Regions from separate parts of the Gottfriedia sp. S16(2024) genome, predicted to be linked through region 3. Evidence: riboswitches for the same ligand, from Rfam matches in the RefSeq annotation. Region 3 holds a riboswitch; each other region holds the start of a gene.
What was found. Region 3 has a riboswitch for lysine ahead of AB1282_RS21910 (amino acid permease). Riboswitches for the same ligand answer to the same signal wherever they lie in the genome.

Region 1 (11,259 bases), 4.4 Mb from region 3:
CGTATGAAGAGCAAAGCAAAAGAGGCGACAAAGTAAAGTTCCAAGTAAAATGGGATTTAAAGGATCCTATTACAAGGAGATAAAATTAAAATCACCACAAGGTTTAAGTCCCTTGTGGTGTTTTCATTTGAATGATTTTTTCTTGAAATATTGAATTATAAGTTCAAATACAGGTACAACTAGTTTATAAATTGAGTATTTATAAATAAATGATCAAGTTCAATTTTTACTTTAATTTAAGAATAGTTCAGTTAAGGACATGATATTATCTTTCATTTCCTACCCCTTCTCTTTCTTTTCATTACTTTGATCCTGCCTTCTAATTACCTCAAAATTCTTGTTTCTTTTAACTCCTTTAATAATAGAATTTAACAAGAATAAACATATACAAACAAAAAACAAAATGGCGAGTATTAATAGAACGAACTGTAGCACAATTTCTCCATATCCGTAGGCAATTAAACTATGCCTCATTATTAATACCTCCTTCTTTTAATTACCATTTAGCCGTTCGCCTTACTTATTTTAAATTTACAGAATCTTTATATAATTTATTCGCTTAACGAATAAAAAACCCTTTTAAGCTCCATCTCTATACTATACGGCTCAGTAACTCTGAACGTGATGAATATTGATAAAATCAATATTTCAAAGCCTATATATAAGAATTTGTACGCCTAAAAGGGTTTATTAAAATATTTAGTTTTCTACTACTACTTCTTCATTAATACGATCTAATTCATATCCTTTATGAAGAGCATGAACTGCTTCTTGTAATTTTGATTTTGGTACCACTGTTGATACTTTAATTTCAGAAGTGCTTACCATTTTTACAGGAATTTCACTTTCAGCTAAAAATTTAAACATTTTTGCAGCAACTCCTGGATTCGAAACCATTCCACTACCTACAATGGAAACTTTAGCAAGTTCACTTTCAAAATCAAATGAACGGTATCCTAAAAATTCTTTCTTCGATTCTAGAAGCGTTATTGCTTCCATCATATTTTCAGATTTGATCGAGAATGAAAGATTTACTAAGTTATCTGATGTTACACTTTGGATAATAATGTCAACATCAATACCTTCACTTGCTAGTAAAGTAAAAATTTTAGGTAATAAATCAACATGGTTATTTAAACCATTTAAAGTCATCCTTGTTACATTAGATTCGAATGCGATTCCTCTTACGACTGATTGTTGTTCCATTTGTGTTTCCTCCCCAATAAATGTACCGATTTCATCATGTTGACTTGAACGAACTTGAATAATTAAATTATAATTTTTTGCGAATTCTACTGCTCTTGGATGTAAAACTGCTGCTCCTAAAGCTGCAAGCTCTAACATTTCATCATAAGAGACATGGCTTAATTTAGATGCACTTGGTTCAACTCTTGGATCCGTAGTATAAACCCCTAATACGTCCGTATAAATATCACAACGTTCTGCATTTAAGCTCGCAGCCAATGCTACTGCTGTTGTATCTGAACCTCCACGACCTAATGTCGTAATTTCATTGTTGTCACTTAAACCTTGGAAACCAGCAACAATTACGATATATCCTTCATCAAGTAATTGTTGAATTCTTTCTGTATGAATTGTATCTATACGCGCGTTACCATGGACAGGTTCAGTTTGAATTCCAGCTTGCCAACCTGTTAGTGAAATTGCTTTAAAACCTTTTGCTTGGATTGCCATTGCTAGTAAAGAAATCGAAACTTGTTCCCCTGTAGTAAGTAACATATCTAATTCACGTTTACTGTTTTGTGGACTAATTTGAGCTGCTAAACTAACTAGTTCGTCTGTATGATGTCCCATCGCAGATACAACTGTAACTACTTGGTTTCCTTCTTTATATGATTTGGTTACTGTTTCAGCAACATGCTGAATTCGTTCAATTGAGCCTACTGAAGTACCACCGAATTTCTGAACAATAATTCCCATTTTTCTCATCCTCACCTGTTTACTTAAAAAAGAATACAAAAAAGCGCGTGAAGCAATGTTCACGCGCCTAATTTACAAAATAAAATAGACAAATCATCAACATCTCTTCAATAGCTCCCCGCATAATTATTATGCGACAGTACTACATTTCTTAAATGCAGTCCCAACAAAATGAATTGTGGATTCATTTTATTTCGGCAAAACTTCCTTTCAACTGTCCATCACAACGCCACACGTCTATGACCGCATACTCTTAAGTTTTGCACCTCTATTACGAGAGAAAATCATTTAATTTTAACTAAAATATAAATTATTTTGAAAATAGTGTCAAGATAAAATTTTTGGTAACTCTGTCACTCTTTATGGAAATGCTGATAAATCTCTTCTGCCACATTTTTGGGCATTTTAGCTGCCATTAATTCATCGACTGAAGCTTCTTTTATTTTTTTGACTGATCCAAAATGTTTAAGCAATGCTTTCTTTCTTGTACCACCAACACCAGCTATGCCATCTAAAGCAGATTGAACCATTGATTTACTATGGAGTTGACGATAGAATTCAATCGCAAATCTGTGTACTTCGTCTTGAATTCTTTGTAATAAAAAGAATTCTTGGCTTTGTCTACCAAGTTGGACAATTTGAGGTGGTTGTCCTATTAATAACTCTGAAGTGCGGTGCTTCTCATCTTTAACAAGTCCAGCTGTTGGGATGAATAAACCTAACTCATTTTGAAGTACATCTTCAACAGCAGCTAGATGTCCTTTCCCACCATCCACAATTATCAAGTTCGGTAAAGGTAAATTCTCTTTTAATGCTCTTGAATATCTTCTACGTACTACCTCACGCATTGAATCATAATCGTCGGGTCCTACAACAGTTTTGATTTTATATTTGCGGTAATCTTTTTTTGAAGGTTTACCGTCTATAAAGACAACCATAGCTGAAACAGGATTTGTTCCTTGAATATTTGAATTATCAAATGCTTCAATTCGATACGGAGTTTCAATATTTAAAATATCCCCTAGTTTTTCGATTGCTTTAACTGTTCTTTCTTCATCTCGCTCGATTAATTTAAATTTCTCTCCGAGTCCAATTTTGGCATTTTTATTTGCTAATACAACAAGTTCCTTTTTTTGGCCTCTTTTTGGTTGGAATACAGGGATTTTTAATAAATCTTTTAAAATTTCTGTATCAACTTTATCTGGTACAAAAATTTCTTTTGGTTTTATATTATGTGGTTTTTCATAAAATTGCCCAATAAATGATAGGAACTCTTCCTCTGGTTCATCGTAAATTGGAAAATATGATACATCTCGCTCAATTAATTTTCCTCTTCGAACAAAAAATACTTGAACACACATCCATCCCTTGTCAACCGCATATCCAAATACATCTCGATCTACTAAATCACTACTCATCATTTTCTGCTTTTCCATAGTAGCTTCAATTGATACAATTTGGTCTCGATACTCTTTCGCGCGCTCGAAATCTAATTGTTCAGATGCCGCAAGCATTTTTGCCTCTAACTCTTTTCGTATTTGGTCTTCCCCTCCGTTTAGAAAACGGACAATTTCAGTAACTATCTCTTGATTTTGATCATCAGTTACTTCTTTTACGCAAGGCGCAAGACATTGACCAATATGATAATATAAACAAACTTTATCTGGTATTGAAGTACATTTTCGTAATGGATATAAACGATCTAATAATTTTTTTGTTTCATTAGCGGCAGTAGCATTAGGGAATGGGCCAAAATATTTTCCTTTATCTTTTTTTACATTTCGCGTAATCAATAAGCGAGGATGTTTTTCAGCAGTTATTTTAATAAAGGGGTATGATTTATCATCCTTCAACATGATGTTATATTTCGGATCATATTTCTTAATTAAATTCATCTCTAGAATTAATGCTTCCATATTTGAAGAAGTAACAATATATTCAAAATCAGTTATCTCTTGAACTAATCGATAGGTTTTACCATCATGGGATCCCGTGAAATAAGATCTAACCCTATTTTTTAATACTTTAGCTTTTCCTACGTAAATGATCGTCCCTTGAATATCTTTCATTAAATAGCAACCAGGCTGATCTGGTAGAAGCGCTAATTTTTCTTTTAAGTGATTGTCCATTTCCTCTCACCTCTTTCGTGCAATTGTACACTAATATTATAATCCCCACATTCAAAAACTGAAAATACTTTAATGATATTAAGTAAAAATTAAGCTTTCTATTGTAACTTTAATTTCATCAAAAGAAGAAAAGGAGCAATGTCAAAATGAAAAAAGTAAGAGTAGTTCATTTTTGGATTGGTGTGATTGTTTCGGTTTTCCTACTAATCGAATCTACTACAGGTATTATTCTGTATTTCAATAAAGGTGGCGAAGAAAAAGGAAGATTTTCAATGCAAGGTCAGTTTCCATCGGGTGGTCAATTTAACGGTAACCAACAATCTCAAAATAGCGATCAAAACACAACCCAACAAAATGGACAAAGTGGTGACAATACTCAAACCCCATTTCAAAATTTTGGAAAAAGACCTGAGCAGTCTGCATTTTCAGTGAAAAGCTTACATACCGGCATAATTGGTCTAATAAGTGGTATCGGTCTTTTTATCCTTACTGGAACAGGATTAGCTTTATCTTGGATCTTGTGGAGTAATAAACGAAAAATGAGAAAAAGAAAAGAAAAAGTATCCATGGCTATTTAAAAAATAAAGAGGGTGTTCCAAAAAAGGGAAACTTTTTATGAAACCTTTCTTTTTTTTCGTACATCCTCACACTACACAAAATAAAAACCATCCAAATAATTTGTAGTGACCCCATAAAGTTAGACTGGTTACTTCAATTAGGCAGCCTGTTGGGCATGAACTCGGTATTTTACTGGGCTCATGCCTTTTAATTTTGCCTTAATTCGTTTGTTATTGTAGTAATCTATATATTTAGCTAGTTCTTGTTTAAAGTGTTCGACACTGTTAAATTCTTTAAGATAGAGTAGTTCAGATTTCATGATACTAAAGAAACTTTCAATTACTGCGTTATCGTAACAGTTTCCTTTTCGTGACATACTCTGAGTGATTCCACGTTTAATAAGAGCACTACGATATTTTTTCATTTGATAGTGCCACCCTTGGTCTGAATGAATTAGTAGTGTATCGGAATCTGTTAAACGTTCAAGAGATTGTTCTAACATATTTGATACAAGTGAATAAGTTGGACGTGAACCAATTGTATAAGCAATTATTTCTCCATTATATAAGTCCAACATAGGTGAAAAGTATAGCTTTTCTCCAAATAATTTAAATTCAGTTATATCTGTAACCCATTTCTCATTTGGTTTTTCAGCTTGAAAATTTCTATTTAAAATATTGGGTGCAATCTTACCTACTTCACCTTTGTAAGAGCGATATTTCTTTACCTTCACAAGTGATTTTATCCCTAGTTCTTTCATAAGTCGTTGAACTTTTTTATGATTTACTTTATAACCACGATTCGTAAGCTCGTCTCGAATTTTACGATAGCCATAACGAAATTCATGTTCCTCATAAATTTCTTTTATCAGCACTTTTAACTCTGCGTCTGGATCAGGACGTTCTAGATTTTTCATCCAATAATAAAACGTACTACGCGGAATACTGGCTAGCAGTAGAAGTTCTTTTAACGAAAACTCATGCCTTAATTCATAGACAACTTTTACTTTGTCTTGTTTCGTGATTTTTCCTTGTTTTGAACTAAGGCATTCAACTTTTTTAGATATGCATTTTCCATGCGTAAACGTTCTATCTCAGCTTGAAGTTCTTCAATTGATCCTACAACAGGTGTAGTTTTCTTTGTTTCTTTTTTCATGGAAAGTCGCCCCTTTTTCTTTGATTCTAGGGCGTCTTGTCCTTGTGTTTCAAATTGAGTCCTCCATTTTCGAATCGTTCTAGGGGAAGGAATACTGAAAATTACAGCTGCTTCATTAGGTGACGTCCCGTGGTCATTCATATACTTTAATACGTTTAGTTTAAACTGTACCGAATAACTTGTATATGACTTTTTAAGCAATCCATTAATCCCATTTTCCTTATATTGAGCTACCCAGTTTCTCACTTCAGCATGGGACGTTCCAAATAACTTACCAATAGAACGAAAACTTTCCTTACCTTCTAAATAACGCATAACTACCGCTAATTTATGTTCAGTAGTAAATTTAGTCATAAAAAATGCACCTCCAAATGTTAGTCGTGTCTAACATTTGGGGTGCACTTCAAATTCTGGATGGTTTTCACTTTTATTGTAGCTTCAGAAATTAAGAAGTCGCAGTTTCTACTTCTACTTGTTCTTGCTCATTACCTTCTTTATCTCCGGCTTTTTTATTTGTTAATTTAATTGGTGTTAGGAAAAATGTTACGACTGCACCAATTATAATGAATCCTAAACCAACAAAGAATACTTGGTGTAATGAATCCATTAAAGATGTTTTAATGATCGGTAACATACCGTCTAAAATTGGCTTTGGAATTAGCTTCTTAGCATCAGCATTAAATAACATTGTAAATACAGATTGAGGAGTTGTATTAATCATGTCTTTAAATTTGTCTACTAATGGTGCAGCTTGAGCTGGTAATTTATTTAAAAATGGAACTAAATCATGGTTTAGAAGTGTTCCTGATTTACTATTCATTACAGCACCTAAAACAGTTGCCCCAAAAGTACCACCGATTGAACGGAAGAATTGGCTAGAAGATGTTACAATCCCTAATTCCTTCTTATCGAATACTTCTTGAAGAGCTAGTGTAATTGTCGGCATTACTAAACCAATACCTAGACCCATAACTCCCATAAAGATTGTTGCAATTGTTTTACTTGAATTCATATCTAAAGTTGTTAATAAGTATAAACCTAATGCAATTACGAACATTCCCGTAATAATTTGTGGTTTAATACCGACTTTAAATACAACCTGACCACCAATAATACTTGCAATAATCATTGTGACCATCATTGGAGTCATAATTGTCCCCGATTGTGTTGCACTTACTCCAACAATACCTTGCATGAAGAATGGTACGAACATAATTGCACCAAACATCGCTATTGTCATAAAGAAACCAATTAAGTTTAATGTTACGAAAGTTCTATTTTTGAATAAATGCATTGGTAGAATTGGCTCTTTAGCTTTATTTTCAACTATAACGAAGCTAATGATTCCAACTACTGCTAATACAAATAAACCAATGATTTGCCAAGAATTCCAATCATATTTAACTCCACCTAAACTTAGAGCAAGGAGTAAGCTTACAACACCGACAATCATAGTCACCATACCAGCGATATCGAAATTGATTGGTCCTGTATTTTTTCTTCCTTTTAAACCTAATGCAATAAAAATTGTTGCGATAATACCTACTGGAAGGTTAATGTAGAATACCCATTTCCAGTTTAATGAGTCAACAATCCACCCACCGATTTGTGGACCGATTACTGAAGCTAAACCGTAAATACCACCGAAAACCCCTTGGAATTTCGCACGTTCTTTACCTGTAAATAAATCCCCAATTACTATCATCGCCATCGGCATCATTACACCGCCACCGATACCTTGAATACCACGGTAAATAATTAATTCAGTCATGTTATGGGCAATACCACATAATGCTGATGCTGCCATAAATATAACTAAACCAGCTATATAAACACTTCTACGACCTAATAAGTCTGCTAATTTACCTGCGATTGGCACTACAGTAGTTGAAGTTAATAAGTATGCTGTTGTAAGCCAAGTCATCATACTTAAACCACCAAGGTCCCCAACGATTTTAGGCATTGCAGTACCAACGATCGTGCCATCTAATGCCGAGAAAAACATTGCAATAATTAGACCAATTAGCAATAGTTTACGATTGCTATCTTTTTGTACAACTGTATTTGTATTTGTAGTCAAAATATATTTCTCCCTTCTCTCCCATATCTTTTTTCTTTTTATAATTACTAATACCAAAAAGTATCTTGTAAAAATTTCTATAAATCTGCTGCAGCATTTGCAAGCTTTTCAGTAATCTTTGCAAATTGTAATAACTCTTCGTCAGAAAGGTTAAACAAGAAACTTTCAAAAATTTCTTTTCGATCTTTTATCACTGATTCTAATTTTTTTATACCTTCCTCAGTTAACATAATATTTACAACTCTTCGGTCCTTTTTATCATGTTCTCTATATACAAAGTCATTATGTTCAAGTCGATCAATCATAAATGATACCGCACTTGGTTTTACACCCATCATCTCTGCTATTTCAGATATTTTACAGCTTTCTTTTTTTCGTAAGTACATCAAAACAAAAAATTGAGTGGCCGTTACACCATGACTATTCATGCTTTCTGTCACTTTTGGTTGCATTTTATGAATAGCACTTTGAAGTGCGATTTGAATCCGTTCAATGTACTCATTTTTGTTTCCCAAGAAAGTTAACCTCCTTTAACAATTAATCCAAATAAATATTTAATGTATGTTAAATATTAATGCTTATTAAATATAAAACGTGACAGAAAAATAGTCAATCTAATTTACATTAGAAATTTTTAACATTACTCTAATTGAGAAAATTGCTAATTATAATGAAAACATTTACATTGGCTTAAGGAATAGGTTTTAAATAGATTGTTTCAGCCAAGACTTTTTTAGTTAAAAATGCAAAAAAAAAGAAATGCACTCATATTATGAGTGCATTTCTTACAAATTATAATTAACCAATATGTGGAGTAATTAATTCTTCTAAAGCTTCTTTAGGTTTGAAACCTAAAGTTTTTTCAACTACTTCTCCGTCTTTAAGAACGAATAATGATGGAATGCTCATAACTTCAAATTTAGCTGCTGTTTCTTGGTTTTCATCAACATCAACTTTAACAATTTTAACTTTTTCTCCATATTCAGAAGCTAATTCTTCTAATACAGGAGCAATCATTTTACAAGGACCACACCAAGTTGCCCAAAAATCAACTAATACTACACCTTCTTTTGTTTCTTCTGCGAACGTTGCGTTTGTTGCATTAACAATTGCCATTTATTTTTCCTCCTACCTGCGCAAGCTACATAAGTAAAATATGTAGTTTGACATAATTTGTTATAATTTTAAAGAAAGTATACCATATGAGAATTAGCATTTTCTATTTATTTGCTCAAACTTACTATTTCCAAACAAATAGTTGATATACCAATGAAAGGACTAAAAAAGTGATAACATTTGAAAGAATTACAACTGACTTAATAGAAGTAATTGAAGAAATTACAAATTCGAATCAAAATTACAATTTAATGGAGAATGGTCGTTTAACGCGAACAAAAGAAGAACTAATGAAGGAATATTATTCTTCTTCACACCAAACAGAAACTTATTTTATTAAATTAGATGATACTTATATAGGATTAATTGATTTTTTAGCACTAAATCCTAAAGATGGTTTTCCTTGGCTAGGTCTTTTAATGATCCATAATGATTACCATGGATTTGGATTTGGAACAAACGCATTTATTTTATTTGAAGAGATACTTATAAAAAGAAATATTCATCGGTTAAGATTAGGCGTGTTAATTAATAACCAACAAGCAAAATCTTTTTGGAAAACTCACGGATTTAAATATGTTGAAAATAAAACGAATGCAGATGGAATTGAAGTAGAAGTTTATGAAAAAGTTTTTTCATCAGATTTTCATATTTAAATGTTAAATTAGTGATTGTTGCTCCATGAAAACATCAAGTTCATGAGTAATGACACATCCACCGCTTTTGTCACAATTTTGTAAAATTTCAGCCGATTATTGTATTTTTTTTATGTTAATATATTATTGAATATAATAATAATATTCAAAAAATTTATCACGAATGGAGTGGCAGTTATGAGAAAACCTTTACGTAAATCGTTTAATCAATTAGTTAATGAGAATAAACAATCTTTATTACGAAACAAAGAAGAAATTGAAAAAATTGAAAGAAAAATTGAAAAACGCCACGATTTATTATCCGAAAAAAATAAACTAGGCAAAGCTATATCATAAATTTTTAGTAATCCTTAAGAGGGATTACTTTTTTTGTTTTGTTCTAAAAGGATTTGTTCCTTTCCCTTGAATCTACCTATTAGTTCATGTTCAACGTCCCCATACATCCGAACACCTAAGGTAAAAAACAAAACTCCTTCTTTCTTATATATATGCTCTAATATTTCTTCACTAAAGTTTATAAAAACGAAATTAAATTTGACTATAATCTTCTCATATAGATATAAGTAGCAATAATTACTGAACCAACTAAAATAGGCGAACTCTTACAATAATATAGACGTACTATATAGTACATTGGTCTAGAAATTGGAGGTAAAAGTATGCATCATCCTTTTTGGAATTCACATCCGCATCATCCCCATCTTCCTATGAGAAACGGTATTCAAGGTCATGTGCAAACTGATCATCAATCAATTATGCAAATGTTCATGAATCTTGAAAATCAAATTACGAACCTTGTAAAAGCAATCGAAGCAAATAATGAATTACTTAGACAACTTGAACAAAAGCAAAATCAAGTTGTAACAAGTGGCGGTGGATCAGTCATTGTTAGGATGTAATGACAATGGCTTGTAAACGAATAGAAGAACTATAAAGGAGGTGTATCAAAAGTTAAAGTACTTTTGAACCCTCTTTTTTATATGACGACCACTTGAAAAAACATAAAAAACCCACAAGATACTAACCTTGTGGGCATCATTTATAACTTCTATATTAAGAGTTAACTAATACAGCTTTAAATTCTTCTGTTAATAAAGGTAATACTTCGAATAAGTCACCAACGATTCCATAGTCAGCTACTTTGAAGATATTAGCTTCTGGATCTTTGTTAATTGCAACGATTACTTTAGAGTTTGACATACCAGCTAAATGTTGAATAGCTCCTGAAATACCACATGCAATATATAAATCAGGCGTTACAACTTTACCAGTTTGACCAATTTGTAAAGAGTAGTCACAATAGTTAGCATCACACGCACCACGAGATGCACCTACAGCAGCACCTAATACTGTAGCTAATTCTTTTAATGGATTAAAGCCTTCTTCACTCTTAACTCCACGGCCACCAGCAACGACCACTTTCGCTTCTGAAAGGTCTACACCTTCACTCGCTTTACGCACAACATCTTTTACGATTGAACGTAAGTCTTTAATTTCAACTGAAACAGTTGCCACATCACCAGTGCGAGTAGCATCTTTTTCTAATGCTGAAATGTTATTTGGACGGATTGTCGCAAAAATAAATGGATCAACCATAACTTTTTTCTCGAATGCTTTACCTGAG
Region 2 (11,259 bases), 3.5 Mb from region 3:
TCCCGTTTCGTCTTTTTTGTGAATTGCAATACCTAATTTGTGACAACTTTGTGACACTTTTATATTAACACACTTATTTCGCAATTGTAAATATTTTCAGAAAACTTTTTTCGTAAATATTTAGGACAATCTTTTAAAACTAATAAGTAACATAAACAACCTCCCCCTACTAAATTAACAAATATAAAAAACCGAGACGAATAGCCATCTCGGTTCAAATTTAAATTTTTTTAATTTAGTTAAATATCCTTAAAGTCTATTTAAGGAAGATACTCTTATAATTACCATAGCCCTCTTCATCCATTTTTTCATATGGAACAAATCTTAATGCAGCAGAGTTTATGCAATAGCGCAGGCCCTCAGGCCCAGGTCCATCATCAAAAACATGCCCTAGATGCGAGTCAGCTTCAGAACTCCTGACTTCAATACGCAACATCCCATGGCTATAATCCTTCTTCTCTTCAATTTCACCTTTTAAAATTGGCTTTGTAAAACTTGGCCATCCACAGCCTGAATCAAATTTATCTAATGAACTAAATAAAGGAAGTCCTGATACGATATCAACATATATTCCTTTTTCTTTATGATTCCAGAACTCATTTCTAAATGGTGGTTCAGTTGCATCTTCTTGAGTAACAGCATACTGAATTGGTGTTAGTTTTTTCTTTAACTCCTCTTGGCCCGTTTTCCAGTTTTCCTTTAAAAATTTTTGACGACCAGATCCTTTAAAGTAAAGCTGGTAACGAATCGGGTGCTTTTTATAATAATGCTGATGATATTCTTCTGCTTCATAAAATGGTTTTGCAGATAAAATTTCTGTCACAATTGGTTTCTTGAAAACGCCACTTTTCTCTAGTTTATCTTTTGATACATGAGCTTGCTCTTTTTGATTTTCATTATGATAAAAAATTGCAGTTTTGTATGAACTACCACGATCATTAAATTGCCCACCTACATCTGTTGGGTCAATTTGTTGCCAAAATAAATCCAATAATTTTTCATACGGATAGACTTCTGGATCAAATGTAATTTGAACAGCTTCATAATGACCTGTTAAATGCGTGCATACCTCTTCATATGTTGGGTTTTCTTTCTCCCCACCTGTATAGCCTGACACAACTTTTATTATTCCGTCCTGTTGATCAAACGGTTTTACCATACACCAAAAACATCCACCAGCAAATGTAGCCAATTCTGTGCCCATACCTTTACTCCTCCTAAAAATTGTCATTAATTATATTTACCATATCTAAAAGACGATATAAATATTTTTGCTTAAAAAGACCAATTGCTAACTTGAAAGAATTAAGATTTGTATGTAAAATTATACGATAATTACACAGGAGGAAATTAGATGTTACAAGAATTTAAGAAGTTTGCTTTAAAAGGAAATGTACTAGATTTAGCAGTCGGGGTAATTATTGGTGGTGCATTTGGTAAAATCGTATCTTCTTTAGTTGCTGATATAATGATGCCAATAATTGGTTTAATCTCTGGTGGTATTGATTTCTCTAAATTAATGTACACATACAATAAAACTGAAATCAGATACGGACTGTTCATCCAAACAGTAGTCGACTTCCTTATCATCTCAATCTCGGTATTTTTCTTTATTCGATTAATTAATAGACTTTCATTTAGAAAGAAAGAAGTAGAAGAAGCAAAACCAGTTGTACCTACTAAAGAAGAAGCTCTACTTATTGAAATACGTGATTTATTAAAAGAACAGGTTTCAAATCAAAAAGGTATAAGCTAAAAGCTTATACCTTTTTAATATTTCCGTAAGATAATATAAAAAACCTCGTACTATACTAATTATAATACGAGGTTAATAAACTATTAGAATTTTCCATAGCCTAAGAAGTGAGAACGAACCCAGCTATTACTTAAGCTGATTACGCTGATCCCTTTACTTCCAGCATGAACCATTTTATTTCCACCAATGTAAATACCCATATGTGAAGGACCATTAATATAAGTATTTTGTAAGAATACTAGGTCACCAGGTTGTGGAGAGCTGATTTTTGTAGCATTGCTCCAATATGTTTTTACATTTCCACGAGAGATGCCATATCCATTATGTGAATATACATACCAGATGAAACCACTGCAATCGAAACCGCTTGGAGACGTTCCGCCAAATACATAAGGTACACCTTGGAATTGTAAAGCATAATCTACAAGTGAACCAGTTGCTACTGGACCATCATCATTTGAATCTGATTTAGGTTTTGAATCTGAATTTGAATCTGAATTTGAACTAGAATTTGAACTTGATTTCGAATCAGAATTTGAACTAGTTTTAGCAGCTGGAGTGCTAACGCTGTCATCTTCTTCATCATCGCTAGATAAAGCAGCTAGTTCAAGAGATTGTTGCTCAAGACGTTGAACTCTTTCATCTTCTTTTGCATTCTCCAGTTCTTTAACTGCTAACTTTAAGTTAGCTTCAGCTGTATTTAATGATTTTTGCTTTTCAGCTTGTGATTTAGAAAGATCACTTTGTTGCGCAACTAAATCTTCTTTTGCTGTTATTAAAGATTCTTTCTTCTGATCAACAAGTTGTTTTTCTTTTACTACTTCTGCTTGTTCAGACTTTTGTTCTTTAATGATATTTTCATCAGCTTGAAAAAGTGTTGAAATTGAGTTTACTCGATTAAAGAAATCTACGATTGAATCAGAATTAAATAAAACGTCTGTTACTAGATTAACTTTTGGTTGCTTTTGCATTGCAACTAAACGATCCTCTAATAAATCGTTACGTTTTTGAATTCTGTCTTCTAAATATGTAATTCTTGCTTTTTTATCTTTAATGATTTCTTCTGTTTCAGAAATTTCTGCTTTTTTTGCTTCTATGTTTTGCTTAGTTGTTTTAATTTGTTGATCTATTTTCTCTATCTCGTTGCTTAATTCTTTAAATTGTGATTGGAACTTATCTACTTCAGCTTGCTTTTTTTCAACTTTGCTATCAGCTAATACTGAAGCATTTGGCGCTAATGATAATACTATTGTACTTGCCATCGCCAGCACTGCTAGTTTTTTTCTTAACATTTCAGCGTTTCTCCTCTCGCTAATCTACGTAAATATTTATACCATAGATTTCCGAAGAGAGTCGCAATTGTTACAATATTGTAATATAAATGATAAATATGTCTTTATATGTCGATAAATTATCATCTTTTATTAAAGGAAACGAAATAAAACACTTCTATATTATATAGAAGTGTCAGTATTGATACAAATAACACAAAAACGTTAATTATCTATCTACGAGAGTTTTCGATGTAAACTCTGTCATTTCTAACTAAATCTTCATATGTTTCGCGACGAACTACTTCTCTTGAAACACCATCTTTCACAAACACTACTGCTGGACGACGGATACGGTTATAATTATTAGCCATTGAATACCCATAAGCACCCGTGCAAGATACAGCTAATAGATCATTGTTTTGTACAACTGGTAAGTTACAATCCCAAATTAGCATATCGCCACTTTCACAGCATTTACCAGCAATCGATACAACTTCTTTATTCTCATCATTTGCTCGATTTGCAAGCATCGCTTCGTATTTTGATCCGTATAGTGCAGGACGAATATTATCAGTCATTCCCCCATCAACAGATACATATTTACGAATTGAAGGAAGAGTTTTTGTTGAACCAATCGTATAAAGTGTTGTTCCAGCTTCACCTACAATACTACGTCCAGGTTCTAACCATAATTCTGGTAACTTGTAGTCTAGCTCTTCACATTGTTGTTTAATAATAGTAGTAATTTTTTCTATATGAATAGCAACAGCTAAAGGCTCATCTTCTGAAGTATAGCGAATACCAAAGCCTCCACCTACGTTTAATATTTCAGCTGTAAATCCTAAATCGTTTTTAAGTCCATTTAAAAAGTTCATTAATACATTGATTGCATGAACAAATCCGTCTGGTTCGAAAATTTGAGATCCTATATGTGAATGTACTCCTAATAATTTAAGGTTATTTGAATTTAATGAAACTCCCACTGCTTCATTAGCTTGACCAGACATAATATCGAATCCGAATTTAGAGTCTTCTTGGCCCGTCATTACATATTCATGTGTGTGTGCTTCAACACCTGGTGTAACACGTAATAATATTGATACTTCTTCATTACGTTGTTCAGCTAAGGCCTGTAATACTTCTAGTTCAAAGAAATTATCGACTACAAAACAACCGATTTTTGCATTTAAAGCTTCTTCAATTTCCTCAATTGTTTTGTTGTTTCCGTGAAAGTGAATTTTCTCAGCTGGATAACCTGCTTGCAAAGCTGTATATAACTCTCCACCAGAAACAACGTCTAGACAAAGACCTTCTTTTTCTATTAAGCGGGCTTGTTCAACACATAGGAACGCTTTACTCGCGTAAGCAACCTGATATTTCATTCCCGTTTCTCTTAAAGCTTCATGGAATTCCCTACATTTTGATTCAATTAATTCTTCGTCATAAATGTATAGAGGTGTACCGTAATTTTTTACTAAATCTACAGTATCACAACCTCCGATTTCTAAATGTCCTTCATTATTAATTCGACTATTACCATGTAAATACATTCGTATTCTCCCTTCAAATCAAATGTAAGATCATTCTAAGAAGCTAGCTTCAATGTATTAGTGTATTAAAAAAGACACATGAAGGATATGTTCATGTGCCTATCGCTTTTAAAAAGGACTTAGCCAATCACATCTCTTCAATAGCTCTTCACAAACACATGTGACAGTACTACATTTATTAAATGTAGTCCCAGAAATAAAATGTGTGGCAATTTATTTCTTCGGCATAGGATCCTTTCTCATTTCGTCATAGAACCCACAGTTCTCTAAAATGATACTCATATACAATGCAACCTCTACGAATAGACTGTTATTTTTTATATTAGTCTATGTATAACACAGTCTAAAAATAGATGTCAAACCATTTCTGAATAATATTGTCGATTTATATTCACTTCATACACACAGCTTTTCCTTTTCAAAATAATATCTATAATATAGAATATGTTTTATGCGAGAGAAAAGGTGATTCAAAAATGAAAAATCATTTAAATAAATATAAATTAAATCTAAAAAAAACAAACCACTAACAAACTGTTAGTGGTTTTTCTTTTTTGTTGCCTTATTACAAAACTCTTAACTGAAGTAGAAAAAATTGGACAGGGGTGAATAGATTGCGTTCAAGCAAAATAGCAGTACTTTCAATATGTAGTAACACATTCATCGTTTTATTAAAATTAATAGTCGGGATTTTTACAGGTTCCGTAGCAATTATCTCGGAAGCAATTCATTCTTTATTGGACTTAGTTGCTTCAGTCATTGCCTTTTTCTCTGTAAGGATTTCAAACAGACCACCCGATAAGGAGCATCCTTATGGTCATGGTAAGTTTGAAAATATTTCAGGTACAGTCGAAACAATCTTAATATTTGTAGCTGGTATTTGGATTATCATTGAATCTGTTGAAAAGTTACTTCATCCTACCCCAATAAAAATGCCAATTATCGGTGTATTCGTCATGTTAATTGGAGCGTTAATCAATTGGAGAGTAGGAAAAATCGTTCAAAAAGTAGGAAATGAAACTCATTCTGTTGCAATGCAATCAAACGCTTTGCATTTATTAACAGACGTTTATTCATCACTCGGAGTTGCAGTAAGTTTAATTTTAGTAAGTCTTACTGGTTGGGAATTTCTCGATGCATTGATCGGAATTGGAATCGCAATTTATATAATGAAGGAATCAATCGAACTTGGACGTAAATCGTTTACTCCCCTACTTGATACTGGGCTTTCTACAGATGAATTAAAACAAATCGAAAATGTATTAAATTCTTTTAAATCCCAATTTATCGAATACCATGACTTACGCACGAGACGTTCGGGTGCTGAGGAACATATAGATTTTCATTTAGTATTACCATCATACATGAGTATTGAAGAAGCCCATTTACTATGTGACAAAATAGAAGATGAAATAAAAAAGGTTTTAGTAGATCCTAAAATATTAATTCATGTCGAACCAGAAAATGAAAGAATACAAAAAATTGATTTCCTAAATACTTCTTCTAGAGAAGATCAGGAATTACAAGGAGTAGGAAATTCATTAAAAGGATAATTTGAAATCAGAAATTAAAAAACCCCACAAGGATTTTATACTTTGTGGGGTTCTTTCTATTGAAAGGACTTTTACTAAATAATAATTTCATCTGAAGGTTGCTCTGAGTCGTCTCCTTTTAGTTTTTGAGCTCTCATCGTAACCATTGCATAGCCGATTGCCATAATTATGCCAAAAACATATCCACCAACTGTAAAGATAATTGTACGTGAGTAATATGCTTTTAATCCATACGTATCAACCATCCACCATTGTGCAATAGCAAATAGTATATCTTTAATAATCCATGCGACAAACAAATACTGAAACACTTTAAATAGTGAAGGATGTTTATATAATTTTTTACTTTCTTCACGATCTTGCCCCTGTATTGCAGCAATATCAATCATAAAATAATATGGTAACGGCTTTCTCATAGCCATTAAAATTAAAAATACCACTACAACCCCAAAGTGATAATACACATTGTACAAAATTAAGTTTTTTGCAGAACCTAATGCCATTAAATCAACAGCAGTACTAACAGTTAATGTTGAGATAATAAAAATACCAGTAACATTAAACTGTTTAGTATACCAAAAACGAAATAAAGTATATAAAATCCCAGGAACCGTCGGTAAAAGCATCGCCCAATAGTCACTAAAATAGTGTTGTAATACTTTATATAAAACAAGCGGAAATACTAAATACAAAATTAGATCGTAAATAATTAAATTACTTTCTTTCTTCATTTATATAACCTCTTTTTTTAGGCTGTTTTCGTCATAATCGTTGCTATTTAATTGTATGATCAATGTTACTAAAAACAAAAATCAATTAGAAAGAGCCATATTTTATTTTGAATTACCACAATTTTCAAACTATCAAATTAACAAATTGTTAAACATGATTATAACAAAAAAATCTAAGAGCATAAACTCCTAGATTTAGTGTGTGGACAAAAGCGAAAAATTAACTCTATTGGCCAAGTGACTTTTTTAAACCATTAATTAATCCGGCATGTAGCCCTTCATGGAAAATGTTAAAGCTAATCATGTCTCGAACAGTCTTAATTTCAAAACTACCTAGCTTAATCTCTTTTAGAATACTTTCATCTAAACGTCCTTCATATGTAGAAATAACTTGTTCAACTTGTTGTTCTAATAATGTAACAATTTCCTCATATGATGGTGGCTCCTCTTGCCAGTCACTTGGTTTAGTCCCACCTTTGAAAAAGTCAATGAATTCCTTTGAAAGATGACCAGCATCACCAGTGTTAGCATAAAGTAATTGCTCATATGCCCCTAGTACATGACCAGCATTCCAAAGAATATTATTATTGAATCCTGCTGGTACTACATCTACAACTTCTTTTGAAACAGAACTAAGAACTTTCAAAGTATAAACCCTTGTAAACCTAAGTTGTTCAAAAATAGCATCTGCCATCTTGATCCCTCCAATTAATGTCATTATTAATAATATCGTATCATGAATGAGAGAGATTTTTCATGAAAAAGATTTTATCTCTCTATATACAGATAAGCGTTTTAGAGAAACAAAAAAGAAGCCTCAATAGATGAGACTTCCTCCATTCCTATTATATGCAAATCTATCAATCTCTTAAAATAAAACCATTGTTCCTGGACCAGTGAGCAATAACCCTACTGCAGCTGCAATAATTAATAGGTTAAACTCAAATCCGTTTGAAGTATTCCAGAATCCGTTCTTTATATGCACCTTTATTACCGCTATTGCCATTACTACAATTATTAACCATGCACCTATTTCTGTATATACACCAGCCGCTACAAAGAATCCACCTACAATTTCTGCCGCTCCCGTTATAAAAGCAAAAAATGCACCAGGTTTGATTCCAATCGACTCTAGCCATTGTCCAGTTCCTTTAATACCGTAACCACCAAACCAACCAAATACTTTCTGCACCCCGTGACCTAATAAAATAATACCTAAAACTAGTCTAATAACTAATAGGCCTTCATCAAGCATATCTCCACCTCAATTCTCTTTAATTTGAGATATTTAGTGCATAATTATTTTTATTCATTTTTTGACATGTTTATGACCTTTATTATTAATTTTTAAAAATGAATCAGTTTTCTTGTATTTGAGGAATAGAATACTATAACAGAAGATTTTCTAACGTAAAAGGAGAGCATAAATCATGAAAAAAGTCGTACCACTAACTATAATCGGCTTTTGGATTTTAATGCTACTACTCGCTATTCGATATCATTTATTTCATTTATCATTGCAAGATATAAAACATTTTATTGCTAATTCTTCTATCAATCCGATGCTATTATTTGTCGCTATTTTCTGTGCAAGAATCTTTCTATTTATTCCTAGCTCTGTATTAATTGTAGTAGGTAGCTTGTTTTTTCACCCGTTTGAAACCATTCTCTTATCATTAATCGGAATGGCTATCACAGAAACAATTATTTACCTATTAAGTAAAAGTATTTTAAGTGACTCGATCCAGCAATTCATGGAGAATAAATATCCATCTCTATTTGAAGAGATAATTTTGAACAGAAAGAGATACTTATTCTTAACAGTTGCAACTCCCCTAGCGCCGACAGATGGCGCATGCTTTATCGCAGCCTCAACTAATATGAAATACTTGTCCTATATAGCAATTGTTTTTGCTGGTAATATCCCGATTGCAGTTCTTTATACTTTATACGGAAATTTCTTGCTTGGCTCGCCATGGATTACAATCTGTATAACCGCTACTATCTTAGTTGGATTTTTCATTTACATTTCTTTAAAAAAGAGACAAAAAAAGGATACACATTACTCAGCCTAAACTTTTTCAATTTAAATATTTTCAAAAATTATTAATAAATAAATCGATTTTTATATATAAATTAAACTATACTAAGATTAATTAAAATTCTTTAAGAAATCGAGGTAAAAAGATGGAAACAAATAAGATTTTGTCCTCATTATGTTATTTCAGTGTATTCTTCGCACCTTTCTTATTCCCTATAATTGTTTATTTTGTCGCAAAGGATCACCATCTAAAATCGCATTCTAAACGAGCTCTTTTTTCACATATACTCCCATTTCTAACAATTATTATTTTGGCGGTTATTTCTCTTTTCACTTTTAATACTTTTGGTGATGGTGCAGGCTTTGCTCTTATTGGTGGATTTGTTTTAGCATTCATTGTTAATTTAATTGTCTTTATATGGAATATTGTTCAAGGTATTAAAGTTTTAATGTAAATCGTCTTTTTTTCTACATTATTTCTCAGGAAATTTTTAATTTCGACAAAAGCAATTTAATACTTACTTAATGAGTAAAAAGGCAATGTAAGGTTTAACCATTACATTGCCTTTTTTATTATTCACTTTGAGCTACGTAAACTTCTTTTGAATTAGTTCGTTTAATTGATTTCTTAATCATAAATGATAAAGATAAGATGCAGGCAATTAAAATGGAGCTAGTTAAAGCTATTTGCGATGTTGTTAAAGAGAAAAATTTAGCCAAATAGACAGAGTATGATAGGAGAGATGATGTAATTAATTTTGACATCGAAGCAATTAATAGAAACTTTTTGAAAGATACTTTGCTAATTCCTGCCCCGACACAAATAATTTCATCTGGTAAAATCGGAATGATAAACATTAAAGTTAAAATAATTGTTTCATTTTTTTGGATATATTCCTGATATTTTTTTAACTGTCTTTCTTTTACAAACTTAGAAACTAATTTAAGTCCACCTATTCTTGCTAAGAAATACATAATGACAATACCTAAAGTTGAACCTAAAAATCCGATTAACGCTCCTGAAAACGTTCCGATTACAGCACTGCCTGCAGGAATAGTAAGTGCTTCTGGTAAAGGTAAAAAAATTGGTTGAAATAAACAGATTAAGAAAAATAATAATTTTGCAGTTGTAATATGATTGGTTAATATTCGCTCAACTCCGTACCTATCTACGAATACTAGAAATTGACTGGCATAAAATAGCATTCCCACTACCGATACACAAAGTAGTAAACTAATTAGCGCTATTTTTGTAACCTTTAAAAACTTTTTATGATTCGATACAATCAAATAGAAATCTAGCAACAGAATTCCCATGATTGCCAAAATAAATGATATTTTATAGATCGTCACGACAGTAGGTAAACTAATGACTAATATTAAGATCGATATTGTAGCTAATATGATGTGTATCGTAAGTTCTTTCATCGTATTAAACTGTTTTTTCTCTTTCTTCAAAGTAAACAACTCCTCTACTACAGCTTGACCGTTCTCCAATATTTTTCGCTACTATGTTTATAGTAATGAAACGGTAAATAATTTGAAACGAACTTAAGTATTAAACTTAGTAAGTCTTAAGTCTTACGGTGAGGAAGTTTTTTGTAAATGAAAATTGTTATATTCGAATATTCGACTCTTAATACAAAATGCCTCTATGAATTAGATAGAATTTATTATTTTTTTGTATGATTAGAAATAAAAACGACTGTCAAAGATTTGACAGTCGTTTACTTTTTTTATTTAATTAAAAATCAAAGTTGTCAGGGTCTGGACCAACTCGGTGGTTTTGGTTTAGGGAGTTGATTTGGCTCATATCTTCTTCTGTTAGTTCAAAGTCGAAAATATTTGCGTTTTCTTGAATGCGATGTTCTTTGATTGATTTTGGTATGATTACAATACCATTTTGTAAATGCCAACGTAATACAACTTGAGCAATTGATTTATTATGTTTGTTTGCTATTTGTGATAGTGTTTCACTTTCAAATAATTGTCCTTGCATTAATGGAGCCCATGCTTCTACTTGAATTGAATTTTCTTTTAAAAATTCTCTTAGTTCAACTTGGCTTAGCATTGGGTGTAATTCAACTTGATTGATCATAGGCATTATTTCAGCATTCGCCATTACTTCTTTCAGGTGATGAATTTGGAAGTTACTCATTCCGATTGCTTTTACTTTACCGTCTTTGTATAGCGTTTCAAGTGCTTTCCATGATTCAACATATTTACCTTCTACTGGCCAGTGGATTAAATATAGGTCTAAATAATCAAGACCTAGTTTTTTCAAACTTAATTCGAAAGCATCAATAGTTGATTGGTAGCCTAAATCAGCATTCCATACTTTTGATGTAATAAAT
Region 3 (11,259 bases):
GGTGTAGGTTATTTTACATCACATTTAATCGTAGGAGGATTTCTTGGTTTTGGAATTGGAATAGGTTTAGGTCTATTAAGTAATGCTATTTTATACATTAATAAAGACTGATTTTGACTGCTGTTCTAATGATCGCCAAAGGTTACTTTAGCTCGTCATCAGGCTAAGCGCCCGTTTTTTTAGCAGTCAGATACTTAAGTTAGGCCATGAATACAAAATTGAAGTTAAATTTTATGCTTGAAATGTTAAAGGAGAGATGGTCATGCAAAAAAGGGAAACTAAATTGGTTCCTGTTATGATTGCGTTATTGCTTGGGATATTTTTCGCTTCCCTTGATAACACAATCGTTTCTACCGCGATGCCTACTATTTTAAAGGATTTAGGCGGCTATGATAAATTTGTTTGGGTAACTTCGGCTTACTTAGTTACAGAAATGGCTGGTATGCCAATTTTCGGTAAACTTTCTGATATGTACGGTAGAAAAAGATTTTTTATGTTAGGTATTATATTATTCATTTTAGGTTCAGTTCTTTGTGGAACAGCGACTTCTATTATTCAGCTTAGTATTTACCGTGCAATTCAAGGTATAGGTGGAAGTGCGTTAATGCCAATTGCTTTTTCAATTATTTGGGATGTGTTTCCTGTTGAAAAGCGTGGTAAAATGAGTGGTGTTTTTGGTGCTGTGTTTGGGTTATCAAGTGTTCTTGGACCTTTAATTGGTGCTTATATTACGGATTATATTAACTGGAGATATATTTTCTATATTAATATTCCTTTTGGACTTTTAACACTGGGACTAATTAGTTATTTTTATGTCGAGTCAAAAAACCACACAAAGCAACAAATCGACTGGTGGGGTGCTACAACATTTATTATTAGTATCATCTGTTTAATGTTTGCACTTGAGCTAGGTGGAAAAGAATATGCTTGGGATTCAGTTCAAATTTTAGGTTTATTTGCTGGATTTGCTGTTTTCCTAATTGTCTTTTTATTTATTGAACGTAAAGCAACTGAACCGATTATTTCGTTTAGCATGTTTAAATATCGTCTTTTTGCTGCAAGTAACTTTGTTGGCTTATTTTATGGAGCGGCATTCATCGCTGCAACAATTTATATACCAATCTTTATCCAGTTTGTTCAAGGTGGAACAGCTACGAATTCAGGTTTAGTTTTATTACCAATGATGGTGAGTGTAAGTATTTCTGCCGCATTTGGTGGAACTTTAGCAAATAAAACTAGTTATCGTAATATCATGATTGGATCGGTTGTACTTTTATTAGCAGGTATTATTTGTCTAGGTACTTTAACACCTGATACGTCTAAATTCCAAGTGATCGTTTATATGATTATTGTTGGATTTGGTGTAGGGGCATCATTTTCAGTTCTTGGTATGTCTGCGATGCATCATTTTGATAATGAAAATCGTGGTTCAGCAAGTTCAACTAACGCATTCCTTCGTGCACTTGGCATGACAGTAGGTATTACGGTTTTTGGTGTTATTCAACGAAATGTATTTACAGATAAAATTGCTGATGCATTTGCAAAAAGTGGCGCACCTCAGAATTTCTCTAATATTAATCAAGCCTTTACTCCTGAAGCTGCCAAATTGATTCCTGCGCCAATACTGACAAAAATTACTGACGTGTTTTCAACATCAATTGCCCATACATTCCTTTGGACATTAGTTCCTGTAGGATTAGCATTGATTTCAATTTTCTTAATGGGTAACGAGCGTTTATCAGATAAAGAAATAGCTAAGAGCAATGCGTCATAAGTAGAAATAAAAAAGAAAGACCTTTGGTCTTTCTTTTTTTGAACACAATAATATAGCTCAAGTGGAATGATTTTGAAAGGGGATTTACATATGACAGAATTTTGGGAATCGAGTTTTATAGATAATCAAGCGATGTGGGGATATGAACCTTCAGACTCCGCAATTTTAACAAAGGACTATTTCCTTGAAAAGAATGTTAAGGATGTATTGATTCCAGGGATTGGATATGGTAGAAACGCAAAGATTTTTACTGAAAACGGAATAAACGTAACAGGTATTGAAATATCAAAAACAGCGATTGAATTGGCAAGGCAAAATGGGATTGATTTTACTATTTTTCATGGTTCAGTAACCGACATGCCTTTTGATCAAAAGCTGTACGACGGCATATTTTGTTACGCACTGATTCACTTATTGAATAAACATGAGAGAGAGAAGTTTATTAAAGATTGCTATAATCAGTTAAAGCCGAATGGCTATATGGTATTTACTACGATTTCAAAAGATGCACCAATGTTCGGAAAGGGCAAACAGCTAGATAAAGACTACTTTGAAATAATGGAAGGGATAAAAATGTTTTTTTATGATTCTGACTCGATCAAACAAGAGTTTGGAAACTATGGATTGATCGAAGTTTCCGAAATTCTTGAGCCACATAAGAATATGGAAAATAAACCTCCGTTTAAATTTACGATGGTGAAATGTCAAAAGAAATGATTATTACCTTTATTAAAAGTGAATTTAGGAAAGATGTAGGGATTTTCTAATTTCGCTTAATTTCTTTCATCACGCTATAACCCTATCTCTTAATAATTTAGATAAGGTTGTCTTTTTCTAAAAATAGTTTAGACTAGTAACTGAGGTGAATGATCTTGAAAGATAAGGTTTCTAGTACGAAATGGTTTGGACTAGCACTGCAATCTCTACTAGTTTTAGCAGAGCAAGACGGAATCTGTCCAAGCGCAGTATTAGCTCAAAAACTTGAGGCACAGTCTACTTTTTTAAGAAAAATTCTTGCCAATTTAGTTAAAGCAGGCATTATTTCAGCTAAAGAAGGACGAGATGGTGGATATTATTTAGCCAGAGATGCTAATGAAATTACTTTAAAAGATGTTTATGATGCGATGAGATCAGATCCATATTCAAAAGGCTTTTTAGATGTAAATAGTAAGGAATGTTTTGCGCCATCTACTCGATCTGCTTTATACGATTTAAAAGATGAGATGGAAAGCTGGCTTGTTGAAGGTCTTGCAAAGAAAACAATTTCAGACTTATTACCAAAAGAAAATGGGTAAAATAAGATCGAAACTAGTTTCAGACTGCCCGCCAAACGCTCGCTTTCTTCGTTGCTTCGCCTGTTGAGCGGTGCTCATTACCGTCTAGGGTAACTCCGCTCCTCACCAGGCTTCGCGCCTCGAAAGACAAACGCTTGCAATCAGTCTGAAAATCAAATTATTAGTATTTTTTCTAATTTAGTCGAAACTAAAGTGTTTCGATTTTATTTTTCTATAAACTGTAGTTGACTTTTATACAGTTAAAGTCATATACTGTATTTGTAAAGGATACAGTTAATTAAGGAGAGATTAAAATGTCTAAAGTTAAATCTGAAAAAGAAGAGTATTTAAATAAAGTAAACGAAATTGATTTTGGTAAAGAAGCTCCAAAAGAACTTGATAGTACGGATTTCTTTACTGTAGCAAAGGAAAGAAGATCAGTTCGTCACTACGATCCAAGCTTTCAAATGTCTGATGATGAAATTAAGGAGTTATTAGAAATTGCAGTTCAAGCTCCATCTTCTTCAAATCTACAGCCATGGAGATTCCTTGTTATTAAGGACCAAGATACTAAACAAAAATTATTACCAATCGCTAATAACCAACAACAAGTTGTGGATGCTTCTGCAGTAATCGCTGTTTTAGGTGATACAGAAGCATACAAAAATGCTGATCGCATTTATGATGAATTAGTTGAAAAAGGTATGATGACACAGGAAGTGAAAGACTTCTACGTAGGATCAATCGTGAAAAACTACGGTGGTTTACCAGAAGAAATTGCAACAAAAATTGCTATGGTTGATGGTGGATTAGTCTCAATGCAATTTATGCTTGCAGCAAAAGCAAAAGGTTTAGATACAGTTCCAATGGGTGGATTTGATCAAGCGAAGTTTGTGGAAGCATTCAATGTACCAGCAAACTTCAAACCAGTTATGTTAATTTCAGTTGGTAAAGGAATCAAAGCAGGCTTCGAAAAAGTTCGTTTAACTTTAGATGAAGTTGTTGCTTGGGATCAGTACTAATTACTTAGAAGAGTATGAAGAGCAGTGATAAGGGAAACCTTGGACCTGTTCTTTTTTTGTGTGAAGGAAATTTGCATCCGTTTAAAGAATAAATTTTTGGAGGGAACTAATTCTCTATCAAATTAGCTAAAAATAAGTAAAAAAAGTGGAATGGACTGTACAACAATAAAGTGAATGAGTCAATCCGAGTGGTATTATAAAAACATGTATAGTAAAATTTACTAAAATAATAATTCTTAAGTTAATTTATATTTAAATAAACGCTAAAAAGTTGTCTGAAAGAATTAATGTGAGGTGTTTATCGATGACAAATAATAATATGCATCCTAAAGTTGAAGCATTTTTATTGAGAGCGAAAAAGTGGCAAGAAGAATTTTATAAGTTAAGGGAAATCGTCATTGACTGTGAACTGACAGAAGATTTTAAATGGATGCATCCTTGTTACACACTTGATAATAAAAATATCGTTTTAATTCATGGTTTTAAAGAATATTGTGCACTTCTGTTTCACAAAGGTGCGTTGTTAAAAGATCCAAAAGGCATTCTGATTCAACAAACAGAAAATGTACAATCAGCACGTCAGATTCGTTTCACCAATATTCAGGAAATAATTGAAATGGAAAGTGTTTTGAAGGACTATATTAAAGAAGCAATTGAAGTGGAAAAAGCAGGTTTGCAAGTAGAATTAAAAAAGACTTCAGATTATGAAGTTCCTGAAGAATTACAACTTAAATTAGATGAAAACCCGACGTTAAAAACGGCTTTTGAAGCATTAACGCCAGGACGTCAAAGAGCTTATATTTATTATTTTTCTCAACCAAAACAATCAAAAACCCGTACGTCTAGAGTTGAAAAATACATTGATCAAATTCTCGATGGCAAAGGATTAAATGATTAGTATATTTTTATTAAAACCAATAAAATTTAATATTGCTTTCAGTGAGTAGACAAAGTACAAAAAACTTGATTTTCAGACTGATTGCAAGCGCTTGTCTTTCGAGGCGCGAAGCCTGATGAGGAGCGGAGTTACCTTTACACGGTAATGAGCACCGCAGGCAGGCGAAGCAACGAAGAAAGCGAGCGTTTGTCAACAGTCTGAACGATTAAAATTGCTCTTTAATTTTAAGGTAACAAAAAATTAATTCTCTCCAATCATGCCGACTTTTTTGTTTGTCTTTGTATCTATATAGATAACGATCTTCTCTTCAGGATGATTTCCATTAAAAGTAACAGAATATAGCTTATCTTTATGATAATTTTTATTAAATATTGTAGCATTATTAGGTATGGATTCTTCTTTTTTAACGACCCCATGTTTATCACTTAACGCAGCCTGTTCATTTCTAGTTAGGCTAGAATATGCAATGCCTTGAATATTTTCTTCATTATTTTTTTCACAACCAATTACTGAAAGAAGCATAGATGTTATCATTAATATGAAAAAACTTTTTCTCATAAAATCAACTCCCTTTCTATATATAATAACATGTAATACATAAAAAAATGTTAAATCTTGGTATTTTTGCTTACTGTTCTAAAGTATTGAAAAGGTAAAAGTATATAGGAAGTTGAGTAGAAATTAATAGAAAAAATTAAACGTTTATGATCTAGTTATTTGCGAATTTTTTGAGCTGGTATTAACTATAAGGGAGGTGGGAATTCAGATGGGACAAAACAAACATGCATTACATCTTCACAAGCGTTTGCATACAAAACATAATGAACGAGTTGCTGAGTTTCATAAACAGCACGCGATTCAGATTGAAAATGGTGAAAATGGAAATGGCTTATTAGCTAAATGGGAAAGATATATTTATTTCAAAGGAAGAACTGTAATTAAGGCAATTAAGGGAATCGCTAAGTGAAAATTATGAAGATAGGGGATTGGGAAACCTTTCCCTTTTTCTTATTTTCAAAAAAAAAAGAGGTTATCTTAATACGATTAAATGAGCTGCAGATTGACTGCAAATAAAACCTGAAAATCGCAATTAAAATTGGCAAAACTGAATAAAAACTTGATAAAAATCTGCTAATTTTCTATAAAAAAGATCAATCATATCAGCTGAGATCCCCACTAGCGTCTGTACATTCCCTTTTTTACAATAAAAAAAGGGCGCCTCATTCATCAGTTAATCTGACTTATGAGACAGCCCCATTATTTGTAATCAGCCTTCACCATGTAATCGATAAGCCATGTGGTTTGTTGGACCAACGTATTGATTAATTGGGAATGAGTGACGAATTGCTTCCGTAATGAATTTCTTTGCAGTGTAGATTGCTTCCCTTGGTTCTGCTCCTTTAGCAAGCTCTGCACAAATCGCTGCAGAGTAAGTACAGCCTGCTCCGTGAGTATATGTAGTTTCAATTCTGTCAGATTCTAAGTGCTCTATTTTTTCACCGTCGAATAATACATCTATTGCATTTTCATGCTGAATTTTGCTTCCACCTTTAACTAAAACAAATTTAGCACCTAATTCATGGATTTTGCGTGCTGCTTCTTCCATTTGTTCAACAGTGCAGATTGGAGGCATTTTAGCTAATTGAGCTGCCTCAAATAAATTTGGCGTTACAACTGTTGAAAGTGGTACTAAAATTTCTCTTAATGCATCATTCGTCTCTGGATGAAGAGCTTCGTCATTTCCTTTACAAATCATAACTGGATCTACAACTACTCGATCAATATTATGTTTTTTGATTGTTTTTCCAGCTAACTCAATTATTTCAATTGAACCAAGCATACCTGTTTTCATTGCTTGAATACCAACGCCAACAACGATTGTTTCTAATTGAGCTGCAATTGTATCTATATCAATTGGAAATACTTGATGATGCCAATGATTATGAGGATCCATCGCTACTAATGTTGTAATTGCACTCATGCCATAAACATTACGTTCCTGAAACGTCTTAATATCAGCTTGTAATCCAGCTCCACCACTACTATCAGATCCCGCAAGTGTCAATGCTTTATAAATTGTCATGTGAAAAATTCCTCCTTTGAATTACATAGAATTATTATACAAAAACATATGTGCTACGTACAAGACAAGAGTATTCTGAAGCGAAAATCAAGAGATACATCTCTTAAGTTGAGTCTATTTTTGTCGAAAAACCTATTGACAAACTAGATTAATAGATTGTATATTGAGTTTATAAAAATTAATTTAATATGATCTTTATCTCGTCTGGATAGAGGCGCAGTTTTGATTAGTCGTTACTTTGAGGTTTATGGTACCTGTGAAAAGTAATAAAAGGTGAAACTGCCGAAGTAATAAATTTACCATTTAAATTTATTATTGGGCCTATTGCTGAATAAGCATAGGACTGTCACAAGATTTCTTGTGGAGGGCTATTGAAGAGATGTTGATGCTGTTTGACACATATAATTTGGGTCTTAAACACGTGAACATTGCTTCACGTGTTTTTTTGTATTTTACCAGATTTTCCAAGTCTTTACATATTGACGAAAATACTGAGTAAAATACACATCATACAACACTTTTATACCGTCCCATATTCTCGCGTAAAGATAAGATTGCAAGAATCAAGAGGAGGCAATAAGATGGGACTAACAAACCCTAAAAATGATAAAGTAGTATCGAATACTCACGATGGTTCTTTAAAAAGGGGCCTTAAAGCAAGACATTTAACGATGATTTCAATTGGTGGTTCAATTGGGACAGGTTTGTTTTTAGCTAGTGGAACTTCAATTAGTCAAGCTGGTCCGGGTGGAGCTGTTTTAGCTTACGGACTAATTGGTATTATGGTTTATTTCTTAATGACTAGTTTAGGTGAAATGGCGACGTATTTGCCAGTTTCTGGTTCATTTAGTACTTATGGATCTCGCTATGTTGATCCAGCATTTGGTTTTGCTATGGGTTGGAATTATTGGTATAACTGGGCAATCACTTTAGCTTTTGAATTATTAGCTTCAGCAATGCTGATGAAATATTGGTTCCCTCATTCTCCAGCAGTATTATGGAGTGGAATCTTTTTAGTGATTATATTAGGTTTAAATTTACTTTCAGTTAAAGGTTACGGTGAATCAGAGTTTTGGTTTTCATTAATTAAAGTTGTAACTGTAGTTGTCTTTTTAGTTGTTGGTATTGCAATGATTTTTGGCATTTTAAGTGGACATCATGCAGGTTTTAAAAACTTTACTGTTGGAGATGCTCCGTTTCATAATGGATTTTTAGGTGTATTATCAATCTTTATTGTTGCAGGTTTCTCATTCCAAGGTACAGAGTTAATTGGTGTTGCAGCAGGTGAGACAGAAAATCCAGAAAAAAATGTTCCAAAAGCAATTCGTCAAATTTTCTGGCGTATCCTTTTATTTTATGTTTTAGCTATTATCGTAATTGGTTTATTAATTCCATATACAGATCCTGATTTAATGAGAGGCGACGTGGCTGTTAGTCCATTTACTCTAGTGTTTGAAAAATTAGGTGTTGCATTTGCGGCTTCTGTTATGAATGCAGTTATTTTAACTTCAGTTTTATCTGCAGGTAATAGTGGAACTTACGCTTCGACTCGTATGTTATATACTCTAGCAGTCGAAGGAAAAGCTCCTAAATTCTTAACAAAAGTAAATAAAAATGGTGTTCCTACAAATGCTTTATATGTAACACTTGCAGTTGGTTCACTTGCTTGTTTATCTTCATTTTTCGGTGAAGGTCAAGTGTATACTTGGTTATTAAATTTATCAGGATTATCAGGTTTCCTTGCTTGGTTAGGTATTGCGATTTCTCATTACCGTTTCCGTAAGGCTTATGTTGCTCAAGGAAAGGATTTGAAAGATTTACCTTATCGTGCAAAATGGTTCCCACTAGGTCCAATCTTAGCATTTTTAGCTTGTTTATTTATTGTACTAGCTCAAAACTGGCAAGCTTTCACTGGTAATGCAATTGATTGGCAAGGTGTACTTGTTTCATACATTGGAATTCCTGTGTTTTTAATTGTTTGGCTAGGTTATAAATTTAAACACAAAACAAAAGTTGTTTCTTATAAAGAGATGGATTTATCTAGAAAATAATTTTAGTCTGAAAATCAGGTTTATAGATTTTATCTAAATGTAGCCCTTTCATCTTGGATGGAAGGGTTTTTTAGTTATTTTAACGATTTTTACATAAATTTGGAATTTTTGTTCACAAAAACTAATACCTTTAGTATTATAAAACTAAAGGTTTTAGTTTTTATTATTAGGAGGGTATAATATGAAGATTACGAAAAATAATTATCTTTATGAGTTGAGCTTTTTACCCAATTTCTTTCCTGTAAATTGTTTTTTAGTTGAAGAAGAAAACGAGCTTACATTAATTGATACAGCACTATCTTTTAGTGCGACTAAAATTATTGAAACAGCTAATCATATAGGTAAAAAAATTACAAATATCGTTTTAACACATGCTCATGGCGACCACGTAGGATCGCTTGATCAATTAAAATCACTGCTTCCTGATGCAGTCGTCTCCATTTCAAAACGAGATTCAAAATTATTAAAAGGAGACACTAGTTTAGAAGCTAGTGAGCCAAATACTCCTATAAAAGGTGGCGTTCCTAAAAATATCCAAACTATTCCGGATCGGTTATTACAGGAAGGAGACACTATTGGGTCTTTAATTGCAGTTGAGGTTCCCGGTCATACACCTGGTTCAATGGCATTTTTAGATCAACGTACAAATGCCATTATTGCTGGTGATGCTTTTTCATTAAGAGGTGGTTTTGCGATCTCTGGTCAATTAAGAATTTTATTTCCTTTTCCATCTATCGCAACATGGAATAAAGATGCTGCGCTAAATAGTGCTAAGAAAATTAGTGAATTAAAACCTACATTATTAGCAGTCGGTCATGGTACGATGTTAAGCAATCCACAAGAAGCAATTGATCGTGCCTTTAAAAAGCAGTAAGTGGAGGAGTATACGCAATGTCACCAAGAATTGGATTGAATTTTAATGAATTACTGAGAACTTCAATTAAAATTGTTGATACAGAAGGGTGGGAGGCTTTAACGATTAGTTATCTTGCAAAGAAGCTAACGATTCAACCACCATCGATTTATAATCATATTAAAAATTTGGATGAACTAAAAAATAGTGTTGCATTACATGGGATTACACAGCTTTATGAAAAACTTCGTGAATCAGTTGAAGGTAAGAATAATGAGAAGGCAATTTTTGCATTAGCTTTTGCTTATCTTGATTATGCTAGAACTCATCCAGGTTTATATAAAGCTACCTTATCTCCGTCTCAAACACCAGGAGATGAGTATCGTTTAACTGGGAATAAGATATTGAACTTAATCTATGAAGTATTGAAGCCGTATAATTTAACTGATATTGAACTTATTCATGCGGTAAGGGGTTTAAGAAGTTTGCTACATGGTTTTGTTTCGCTTGAAAAAAGTGATGGATTTGGTATAAATATTCCAATTGATGAAAGTGTACTTTTTGTATTGAAAAATTATGTAAGAAATTTGAAGCCAGATCTGTAATAATAATTAAAAGGATAGGAAGGTCTAATACCCTCCTATCCTATTTATAGAGAAAATACGTTAATATTTATAATTATGCGTTTACGCCGTCTTTGAAGTTTTTATTCCAGTTTTTATCTCCCACATGCTCAAGATCTTCAGTAGTACGTTCTAATACGTCTATTAGTAACGTCTTCATATGGTGAATATTGTTATAAAATACTTTTTCTTCTTCTAAATCTGGTTTTGCATGATGAGCTGCCTTGATTGCTGTTTCTTCGCGAAATCTTTTAACTTTTAAGTCTAACTCATCAAAGACGTGTTTTACATACTTTACAATATTTCTATGGTTTAACGTATTTCTCTCATTTAATTCCTCTAATTTGTTTACCATAGTCATTTTCCTCCATGAATTAAGATTAAAAGATTAATATTGATTATACTTAATCAACGTGAAAAAACAATATAAATTATAAATTTTTAACCATTATAATCAAAACCTTAAGATTCAATTTGAGGTCAAAAGTGTATTTTTTTCGATCTGATATATGCTACAATGACTTAAAAATATTTTCTATTTTGCATAGGAGGCTATTATGAAAGCAATTGTGATTCATCAATATGGAGATAGCTCTGAGTTTAAAAATGTTGAAATTTCAATACCGAAGCCATCTGGTCATCAAGTTTTAGTTAAGGTTTCTGCGACTAGTATTAATCCGA

Region 1: linked by a shared signal. The riboswitch ahead of AB1282_RS00695 (aspartate kinase) and the one ahead of AB1282_RS21910 (amino acid permease) in region 3 are both predicted to bind lysine.
Region 2: linked by a shared signal. The riboswitch ahead of lysA (diaminopimelate decarboxylase) and the one ahead of AB1282_RS21910 (amino acid permease) in region 3 are both predicted to bind lysine.

What each region holds. Positions count from the first base shown of each region.
Region 1 covers NZ_JBFLUO010000001.1:106,767-118,025, forward strand. Annotated here, with positions in the region: gene AB1282_RS00690 (YslB family protein) at 1-83, shown strand, start outside; gene AB1282_RS00695 (aspartate kinase) at 700-1,941, opposite strand; lysine riboswitch at 2,045-2,220, opposite strand; gene uvrC (excinuclease ABC subunit UvrC) at 2,295-4,070, opposite strand; gene AB1282_RS00705 (PepSY domain-containing protein) at 4,217-4,648, shown strand; one part of gene AB1282_RS00710 (IS3 family transposase) at 4,786-5,690, opposite strand; one part of gene AB1282_RS00710 (IS3 family transposase) at 5,690-6,137, opposite strand; gene AB1282_RS00715 (MDR family MFS transporter) at 6,229-7,863, opposite strand; gene AB1282_RS00720 (MarR family winged helix-turn-helix transcriptional regulator) at 7,941-8,378, opposite strand; gene trxA (thioredoxin) at 8,662-8,979, opposite strand; gene AB1282_RS00730 (GNAT family N-acetyltransferase) at 9,150-9,635, shown strand; gene AB1282_RS00735 (FbpB family small basic protein) at 9,813-9,971, shown strand; gene AB1282_RS00740 (hypothetical protein) at 10,295-10,534, shown strand; gene AB1282_RS00745 (electron transfer flavoprotein subunit alpha/FixB family protein) at 10,689-11,259, opposite strand, start outside.
Region 2 covers NZ_JBFLUO010000001.1:1,034,902-1,046,160, forward strand. Annotated here, with positions in the region: gene msrA (peptide-methionine (S)-S-oxide reductase MsrA) at 257-1,204, opposite strand; gene mscL (large conductance mechanosensitive channel protein MscL) at 1,355-1,756, shown strand; gene AB1282_RS04820 (C40 family peptidase) at 1,840-3,048, opposite strand; gene lysA (diaminopimelate decarboxylase) at 3,261-4,580, opposite strand; lysine riboswitch at 4,714-4,887, opposite strand; gene AB1282_RS04830 (cation diffusion facilitator family transporter) at 5,195-6,133, shown strand; gene AB1282_RS04835 (VC0807 family protein) at 6,208-6,864, opposite strand; gene AB1282_RS04840 (DinB family protein) at 7,091-7,558, opposite strand; gene AB1282_RS04845 (DoxX family protein) at 7,733-8,119, opposite strand; gene AB1282_RS04850 (TVP38/TMEM64 family protein) at 8,295-8,939, shown strand; gene AB1282_RS04855 (DUF4870 domain-containing protein) at 9,052-9,360, shown strand; gene AB1282_RS04860 (TVP38/TMEM64 family protein) at 9,479-10,363, opposite strand; gene AB1282_RS04865 (aldo/keto reductase) at 10,650-11,259, opposite strand, start outside.
Region 3 covers NZ_JBFLUO010000001.1:4,554,381-4,565,639, reverse strand. Annotated here, with positions in the region: gene AB1282_RS21955 (hypothetical protein) at 1-111, shown strand, start outside; gene AB1282_RS21950 (MDR family MFS transporter) at 263-1,774, shown strand; gene AB1282_RS21945 (class I SAM-dependent methyltransferase) at 1,865-2,491, shown strand; gene AB1282_RS21940 (RrF2 family transcriptional regulator) at 2,647-3,069, shown strand; gene AB1282_RS21935 (nitroreductase family protein) at 3,363-4,070, shown strand; gene AB1282_RS21930 (YdeI/OmpD-associated family protein) at 4,375-4,968, shown strand; gene AB1282_RS21925 (hypothetical protein) at 5,209-5,526, opposite strand; gene AB1282_RS21920 (hypothetical protein) at 5,735-5,935, shown strand; gene pdxK (pyridoxine/pyridoxal/pyridoxamine kinase) at 6,236-7,051, opposite strand; lysine riboswitch at 7,253-7,430, shown strand; gene AB1282_RS21910 (amino acid permease) at 7,633-9,102, shown strand; gene AB1282_RS21905 (MBL fold metallo-hydrolase) at 9,284-9,976, shown strand; gene AB1282_RS21900 (TetR/AcrR family transcriptional regulator) at 9,994-10,560, shown strand; gene AB1282_RS21895 (hypothetical protein) at 10,634-10,933, opposite strand; gene AB1282_RS21890 (zinc-dependent alcohol dehydrogenase family protein) at 11,136-11,259, shown strand, end outside.